2 regions of the Sphingobium anseongense genome follow, and region 1 is predicted to be linked to the other one. Evidence: riboswitches for the same ligand, from Rfam matches in the RefSeq annotation. Region 1 holds a riboswitch; the other holds the start of a gene.
What was found. A riboswitch is a leader RNA that binds a small molecule or an ion and turns the genes downstream of it on or off. The one in region 1 is predicted to bind cobalamin.
Positions count from the first base shown of each region.

Region 1 (3,415 bases):
GCAGCATAATCATGGGCTGCATCCTGCGTGGTTCCGAATCCTGTTTCACTCATATGCGCCCCCGTGCTGCTTTTGTTCCCTTTATCGCAACATTGCTGCTTTGCGCGACGATCTTTTCTCCAAAATGGTGCTGCCGCGCCGCATGCTGCTGAAAAGCGCGGCCTCGCTGCGCGTCGTTGGGGCCATAGGGCGTCAGGCCGGACCCGTGGGCATTCTCCAAAACGGATATAGTTGCGCCTTCAGACCCCGGTCGCAGCGGCAAAATCGATGTAGAGCGCGCGCAGTCGCATGGCTATCGGCCCCGGCCGACCGTCACCGATCGCCTGTCCGTCGATTCGCACGACCGACTGGCAGAAGGTGGACGCGCTGGTGATGAAAGCTTCCGCCGCATTGAGCGCCTCGGCCACGGTGAAGGCGCGGCGCACGACCGCGATCCCGCTTTCCCGCGCCAATTGCGTCAGCGCCAGCGCGGTGCAGCCCGCCAGCACCGCTTCGCTGTAGGGCCGCGTGACGATAGCGCCATCAGTCAGGATGAAGGCGGTCGATGACGCTCCTTCGGTAACGAAACCATCCTCGACCAGCCATGCCTCCTGCGCGCCCGCCGCATGGGCCGCGCGCTTGGCCATTGCCTGCGCCAGCAGGCCGACGCTCTTGATGTCGCGCCGCTTCCAACGCAGGTCCGGCATGGTGGCGACCGCGATGCCATCGCGTACCGCCGGCGTGTCGAGAAACACTTTGGGCTGGACGAACATCACCAGTGTCGGCGCCAGATCCGGTGGCGACAGGAAATCGCGAGTGACATCGGCCCCCCGCGTGATCTGAAGATAGACCAATCCTTCGGTCATGCCGTTGCGTGTCACAAGTTCGCGTTGCGCCGCTTCGACGGCGGAAAGGGGCAGCGGCAGGGATATGCCGATCGCATCGACCGACCGCGCAAGGCGCGCCAGATGCGAGGCGCTGTCGACCAGCCGCCCGTTGAGGACCGCCGCCACCTCGTAAATGCCATCGGCGAACAGGAACCCCCGGTCCAGAACGGATATGCGGGCGTCGGCAAGCGGCAGGTAGCTGCCATTCAGAAAGGCGATGGACATGGGCGAAGATGTTGCCGGGATGCGCCGCGCGGTCAAGCGTGCGCTCCGATCGCCGGCGGAAACGGCTGCCGGCCTTTCCCAAGCGCAACAAGGGATATTGGCTTTTCCGTTCACTTGGATTAGTCGAGGTCGCGAAAGCGGGATCATTCCCGCTTTCATTGATCGCGCCGGTGCCCCGCAAGGGGCTTAATCGGGAATGCGGTGCGGAAGGCGCAGGCTTTTCCAAATCCGCGGCTGTCCCTGCAACTGTAAGCGGATAGCGCGATGCACATCGTCCCTTGGAAAAAGGGCTGCCACTGGGCCGGACGCTAAATCATGCGAGGCCTGGGAAGGCGTGCATCAAGCTGTGACCCGCGAGCCAGGAGACCTGCCGGCGTCTGGTCGCTCTTGCCCTGGCCCAGGGGATGGCCGCGGCACGGTGAACTCCGTCTGAGCGACGAACGAGCGGCTGGGGCCGCATCGGATACGTGCGTCGGTCGCCCATGGCGTCCGGCCGCCGCGCGTGCCGCCCGTTCGCGCGGGTTTGCCCCGGCCATGTCGCAAGACGCCGGGGGACCATTTCCATGATCAAGACCATTTTCTACAGCGGCGCGCTCGCCTCGCTGCTTTCGCCAACCTGCGCTTTTGCAGACGATACTGCCGGAACGATCGCCGAGACCGATATCCTGGTGCTGGGGACCCGCGCCGCCGATGCCGACGCGCCCTCGCAGGCGGCCAGCCGCCTTGGCCTGACCATTTTGGAGACGCCGGCTAGCGTCGAAACCCTGTCGGGCGATATCATCCGCGCCCGGGGCGACCTGTCGATCGTCGACGCAGTGACCCGGGCGACGGGGTTCAGTTCCGTCGCCAATCCAGGCAATGGTGGCACCGGCCTTGCCGTGCGCGGCTTCAGCGGGCCGGGCTCCATCATGCAGCTTTATGACGGCGTTCGCCTCTATCCGGGTGCGGGCACAGTGACATTTCCGACCGATCCCTGGACGGTGGATCGGATCGAAGTGCTGCGTGGACCGGCTTCGGTCCTTTACGGACAGGGGGCGATCGGGGGCGCCGTCAACGTCGTTTCAAAGAAGCCGAACACCGACCGCACGGAGTTTCAGGCGGAAGCTGGCTACGGTTCCCAGAACAGCTGGCGCATCGGCGCGGGCGTCGGCGGACCGGTTAACGAACTGATTGCCTATCGCTTCGACATCAGCCGTACCGGGTCGGACGGCTGGGTCGATCGAGGGGATTCAAAGGGGCTGGCTATTTCGGGGTCGGTGGAAATTCGCCCCAGTGACACGCTTACAGTCACGCTGTCGGACGATTACAGCGACCAGGAGCCGATGCGCTATTTCGGCACGCCGCTGATCGATGGGCGGCTGGATGACCGCAACAAACGCCGCAACTACAATGTCACCGACGCGCTGATGCGCTTCAAGGACAACCGCACGACGATCCGAACGGAATGGAGGCCGAGCGATTCGATTCACATCCGCAGCACGGCCTATCGCCTGACCACCCATCGCAAATGGCGCAATCTGGAAAGCTATTTCTGGAACGGAGTCTCGAAAGAGATCGACCGGTCCGACTTTTTTGGCATCGACCATGATCAGACTCAGGTCGGCAACCAGTCGGACCTGACCATCCGCAGCGCATGGGGCGGCGTGACGAACGAACTGCTGGTCGGGTTCGACGTCAACCACATCAAGTTCCGCCATTCGAACGATTTCGATTCCGATGCGCCGCCTGCGGGCTTTGCCGATCCGGTCGATCCCTTCGCTTTCGATCCGGGTCGCTATTACAACAGTTTCGGCGTGCGCCCCCAATATCGCACGCGGACCCTGCAATATTCCTTTTTCGCCGAAGACCGACTGGCGCTCAGCGAGCAGCTGTCGGTATCGGCGGGGATCAACTTCGATCGCGCCCGCGTGAAGCGTTATGTCACCAGCTATGGCGCGAGCAGCGTGCCAACCGAGGCATTGAGGCTCGACAAGCGGCTGAAAAACGTCACGTGGCGGGTGGGCGCGGTCTACCAGCCAACCCCCGCACTTTCGATCTACAGCCAATATGCGACCGCCGTCGATCCGCTGGGATCGCTGATCACTTTCTCGGTCGCGCAGGCCGCCTTCAAGAACACGACGGGCGATCAGATCGAGGCGGGGGTAAAGGCAAGCTTTCTCGACGGGCGCGGGCTGGCGACCTTCGCTGCCTATCGGATCGTCAAGAAGAACCTTCTCGCCACCGTGCCGGGCAGCGCTCCGCCGAGGCAAGATCAGGTGGGACAGCGCTCGGCCAAGGGACTGGAGGCGTCGCTGACGCTGGATCTGCCCTCAGGCTTCGGAATC
Region 1 covers NZ_JBBJUL010000014.1:15,828-19,242, forward strand. The annotation lists gene WG908_RS15270 (MarR family transcriptional regulator) at 1-53, opposite strand, end outside; gene WG908_RS15275 (D-amino-acid transaminase) at 240-1,091, opposite strand; gene WG908_RS15280 (hypothetical protein) at 1,090-1,281, shown strand; cobalamin riboswitch at 1,243-1,480, shown strand; gene WG908_RS15285 (TonB-dependent receptor) at 1,655-3,415, shown strand, end outside.

Region 2 (3,415 bases), on a different contig from region 1:
GAAACGGACACGCACGCCGCCATAGGCCGACCGACCGTAGGTACCGTACCCAAAGGCAGTCTCATAGGATTCGTCGAACAGATTATCGACGCGGCCATACACTTCCAGATGGTCACCGATCGGGAAGGAGGCGCGGACGCCGGCCAGCGCATAGCCGTCCAGGCGGCGGGTGTTTGCAGGATTGTCGAAGCTGTCGCCGACAATCGTCACGGTCGCGCCGGTCGACAGGCCAAAGCTCCACACATAGTCGACCGAAGCGCTGACCGCGTCGGCGGCGCGACGCGGCAGGCGATTGCCATAGTTGAACGATCCTGCGGACCGGTCGCGCGCGTCGATATAGCTGTAGCTGGCGGTCAGCGTCAGCGCGTCCACCGGGCGAAGCGTCATCGTCGCTTCCACGCCCTTGGCGCGGGTGCGGTCGATATTGTTATAGCCGCCGAACAGACCGATAGTGACGTCATAGTTGATCTGGTCGCGCGTATCGCGGCGGAAAGCGGTCACCGACACCTGCGCCCGGCCGTCGATCAGGCTGTGGTCGATGCCGATGTCGTAGCTTCTGGACCGTTCGGGGCCTAAGTCCCTGTTGCCATAGCTCGGGTCGTAAAGCTGAAACAGCGACGGCGCCTTGAACCCTTCGCCATAAGCGACGCGCAGATTGGTCACGCCGCCATTGGGGCTGTAATTGGCGTTCGCGCCAAAAGTGGTCGCACCGCCGAACTGGCTGTGGTCGTCGTGGCGCACGCCGCCGGTCACCGACAGGCCGTCGAAGGGCTGCACGATGGCGAGGATGTGGACGCTGTCGATATTGGCCTTGGCCGCAGTCACGCCGAACGCATCGAAATAGTCGTAATCGGGCCGTTCATGCTCGTAACCGAACAGCAGCTTGGCGGATTCGACCGGTGCATACACACCCTCATAATCGAAGCGCAGGGTGGTGCCCTCATAGCCATAGTCGGCATCGGTATCGCGCGCCGTATAGCTTTTGCGGTCGTTGCGGAACCAGGTCACCGCCGCGCGATGCTTCAGGCGACCGTCGAGCATGGCGAGGTTGACGCCGGCATAGCCGACATATTGGTCGCCGCGCACATATTCGGGCGTGTCGGCCAGCGCATAGGTGGGCGCGGGGAAACCGTCGATGTCATTTTCCGAATGGATGTAATAGCCGCGCAGGTCGATGCTGAGCGCTTCGCTGAGCGCCAGCTTCAGCCGCGCGTTAAGCGTCAGATTTTCGTAGCCGTCGCGTTCGCTGCCCCCGCGCGAGCGAGCGAAGGACGATATGCCGTCGGTGCGGAAATAGGCTGCCCCGATCCCGCCGGTGGCCATGCCGCTGCCGCCCGAGATATCCGCCTTGGCGTTGAGCGTATCGCTATAGCCATATTCGGCCGAAGCGTTGGCGGCGAAGCCTTCAGCCGGCGTCTGCGTCATCAGATTGATGACCCCGCCGATCGCCTGGCTACCATGCACCACCGAGTTGGAACCGCGCAGGATTTCGATGCGGTGGACGTTGCCGACCAGCAGGTTGCCGAAGTCGAAGCCGTCGCCGATGCCGCTCGGGTCATTGACCTTGACCCCGTCGATCAGCACCAGCGTCTGGGTGGTTTCCGCGCCGCGCAACGACACGCCGGCGACGCCACCAATATTGCCGCTGCGGTTCCAGCGGACGCCGGGCGTTGTCGCGATCAGGTCGGTGACACTGATGTTCTGCCGGGTGCGGATGGTGTCGGCGTCGAGGACGGTGATCGCCTGGCCGACCTCGTCGCGCGACTGGGCGATGCCGGCCGCAGTGACGACGATGTCATCCTCGACGGCCTGTGATTGTGCGATGGCGGGCGCGGCGGTGAGCAGCGCGATGAACGAAATTCCGGTCTTCAACATGAATATTGCCCCCTTGGCGTCCCGAGCGAACAGGACGGGGGCGTACCGCGCGAACGGTCGACGCGCATGCGACGGACGGACACCTATAGGCCCGCCGCATGGGCGACGATGCGGCCCCCGCCGCATAACTCGTCGCTCAGACGGGCAAAACCGTGCCATGGCCATTCCCTGGACCAGGGCAAGAGCGACCAAGCGCCGGCAGGTCTCCTGGCTCGCGGGTCAGGGCGTGATGCACCAGCCTTCCCGGAAGAAACGCCCTCCAGTGGCCGGCCCTCGAACAAGGGCCACCAGTGCATCGCGCTCGCCGCTTACAGTTGCAGGGACAGCTACGGATTTGGACGGAAGCGACCGCCCACACCGCATTCCCTTTTAAGCCCTTCGAAAAAGGCACCGGCACGATCTGGCGAAGCGACATGATGCCGCCTCGCCGGCGCCCTTAAGCTAAAAGATCGCGCGCGCCAACGTCCAGATGTGCTATTGCACCGCTTGTTTCGGCAGTGAGGCATAAATCACACGGGCACGCCGCGTGTAACGACCTCATCCTGCGATCGCCAAACAGCTTGATCCATGTTGCAGTGCCGCAACCTTTGTCTGCGCGGAGCGTTGACCCCACGACCGATCCGCAGTCCCTCCGGGCAGCGTAGCGGCAGCAGGAATATCCCGTCGATGAACCATGTGTCCTTCGGAACTCTGGCAGGCAACGCCGTGCCCCAACATATCGCACTGATCGGCAATTCGCTGCCGCGTCGCTGTGGCATTGCGACCTTCACCGGCCATTGCCGCGATGCGTTGCAACTGGCCTTCCCGTCGATGCGGATCGACAGCTATGCGATGGACGATGGCGCGGGTGCCGTCTATCCCTCCGATGTCCGCCTCATCGCCCAGAACGACGTCCTGGCCTATGCCGATGCGGCGCGCCGCATAGAGGAAAGCGGCGCGCAAGCGATCTGGCTACAGCATGAATTCGGCATTTTCGGCGGCGCCGCCGGCGACATGATCCTGCACTTGCTCGACCGTACCCGCGTGCCGCTGGTCGTGACGCTGCACACCATCCTCGACCGGCCGAACGCGGACGAGGCGCGGGTGATGGATGCGCTGCTCAGGCGCGCCGGCCGGATCATGGTCATGGCCGAACGTGGACGCGACATATTGCTCGAACGTTATGGCATGGATGACGCGCGCATCTCCGTCATCCCCCATGGCGTGCCCGACCGGCCCCTGGTCGAACCCGACGCCATGAAGGCGCCATTTGGCTGGACGGGACGACGTGTCATCCTGACATTCGGGCTGCTCGCCCCGGACAAGGGGATCGAGCATGTAATTCGCGCGATGCCGGCCATCGCCGCGCGCCACCCCGACGCACTCTATGTTGTGCTGGGCGCAACCCATCCCAATCTGGTCCGCGAACAGGGGGAGACGCTGCGCACCGGCTTGATGGCGCTGGCACAGGAACTGGGCGTTGGCCAGCATGTCCGCTTCATCGACCAGTTTGTCGAACAGGAACAGTTGATCGACTATCTGCAGGCTGCCGACATCTATG
Region 2 covers NZ_JBBJUL010000003.1:109,207-112,621, reverse strand. The annotation lists gene WG908_RS05085 (TonB-dependent receptor plug domain-containing protein) at 1-1,875, opposite strand, end outside; gene cobO (cob(I)yrinic acid a,c-diamide adenosyltransferase) at 1-11, opposite strand, end outside; cobalamin riboswitch at 2,056-2,285, opposite strand; gene WG908_RS05080 (glycosyltransferase family 4 protein) at 2,542-3,415, shown strand, end outside.
Region 2: another riboswitch for cobalamin. It lies ahead of WG908_RS05085 (TonB-dependent receptor plug domain-containing protein); the one in region 1 lies ahead of WG908_RS15285 (TonB-dependent receptor).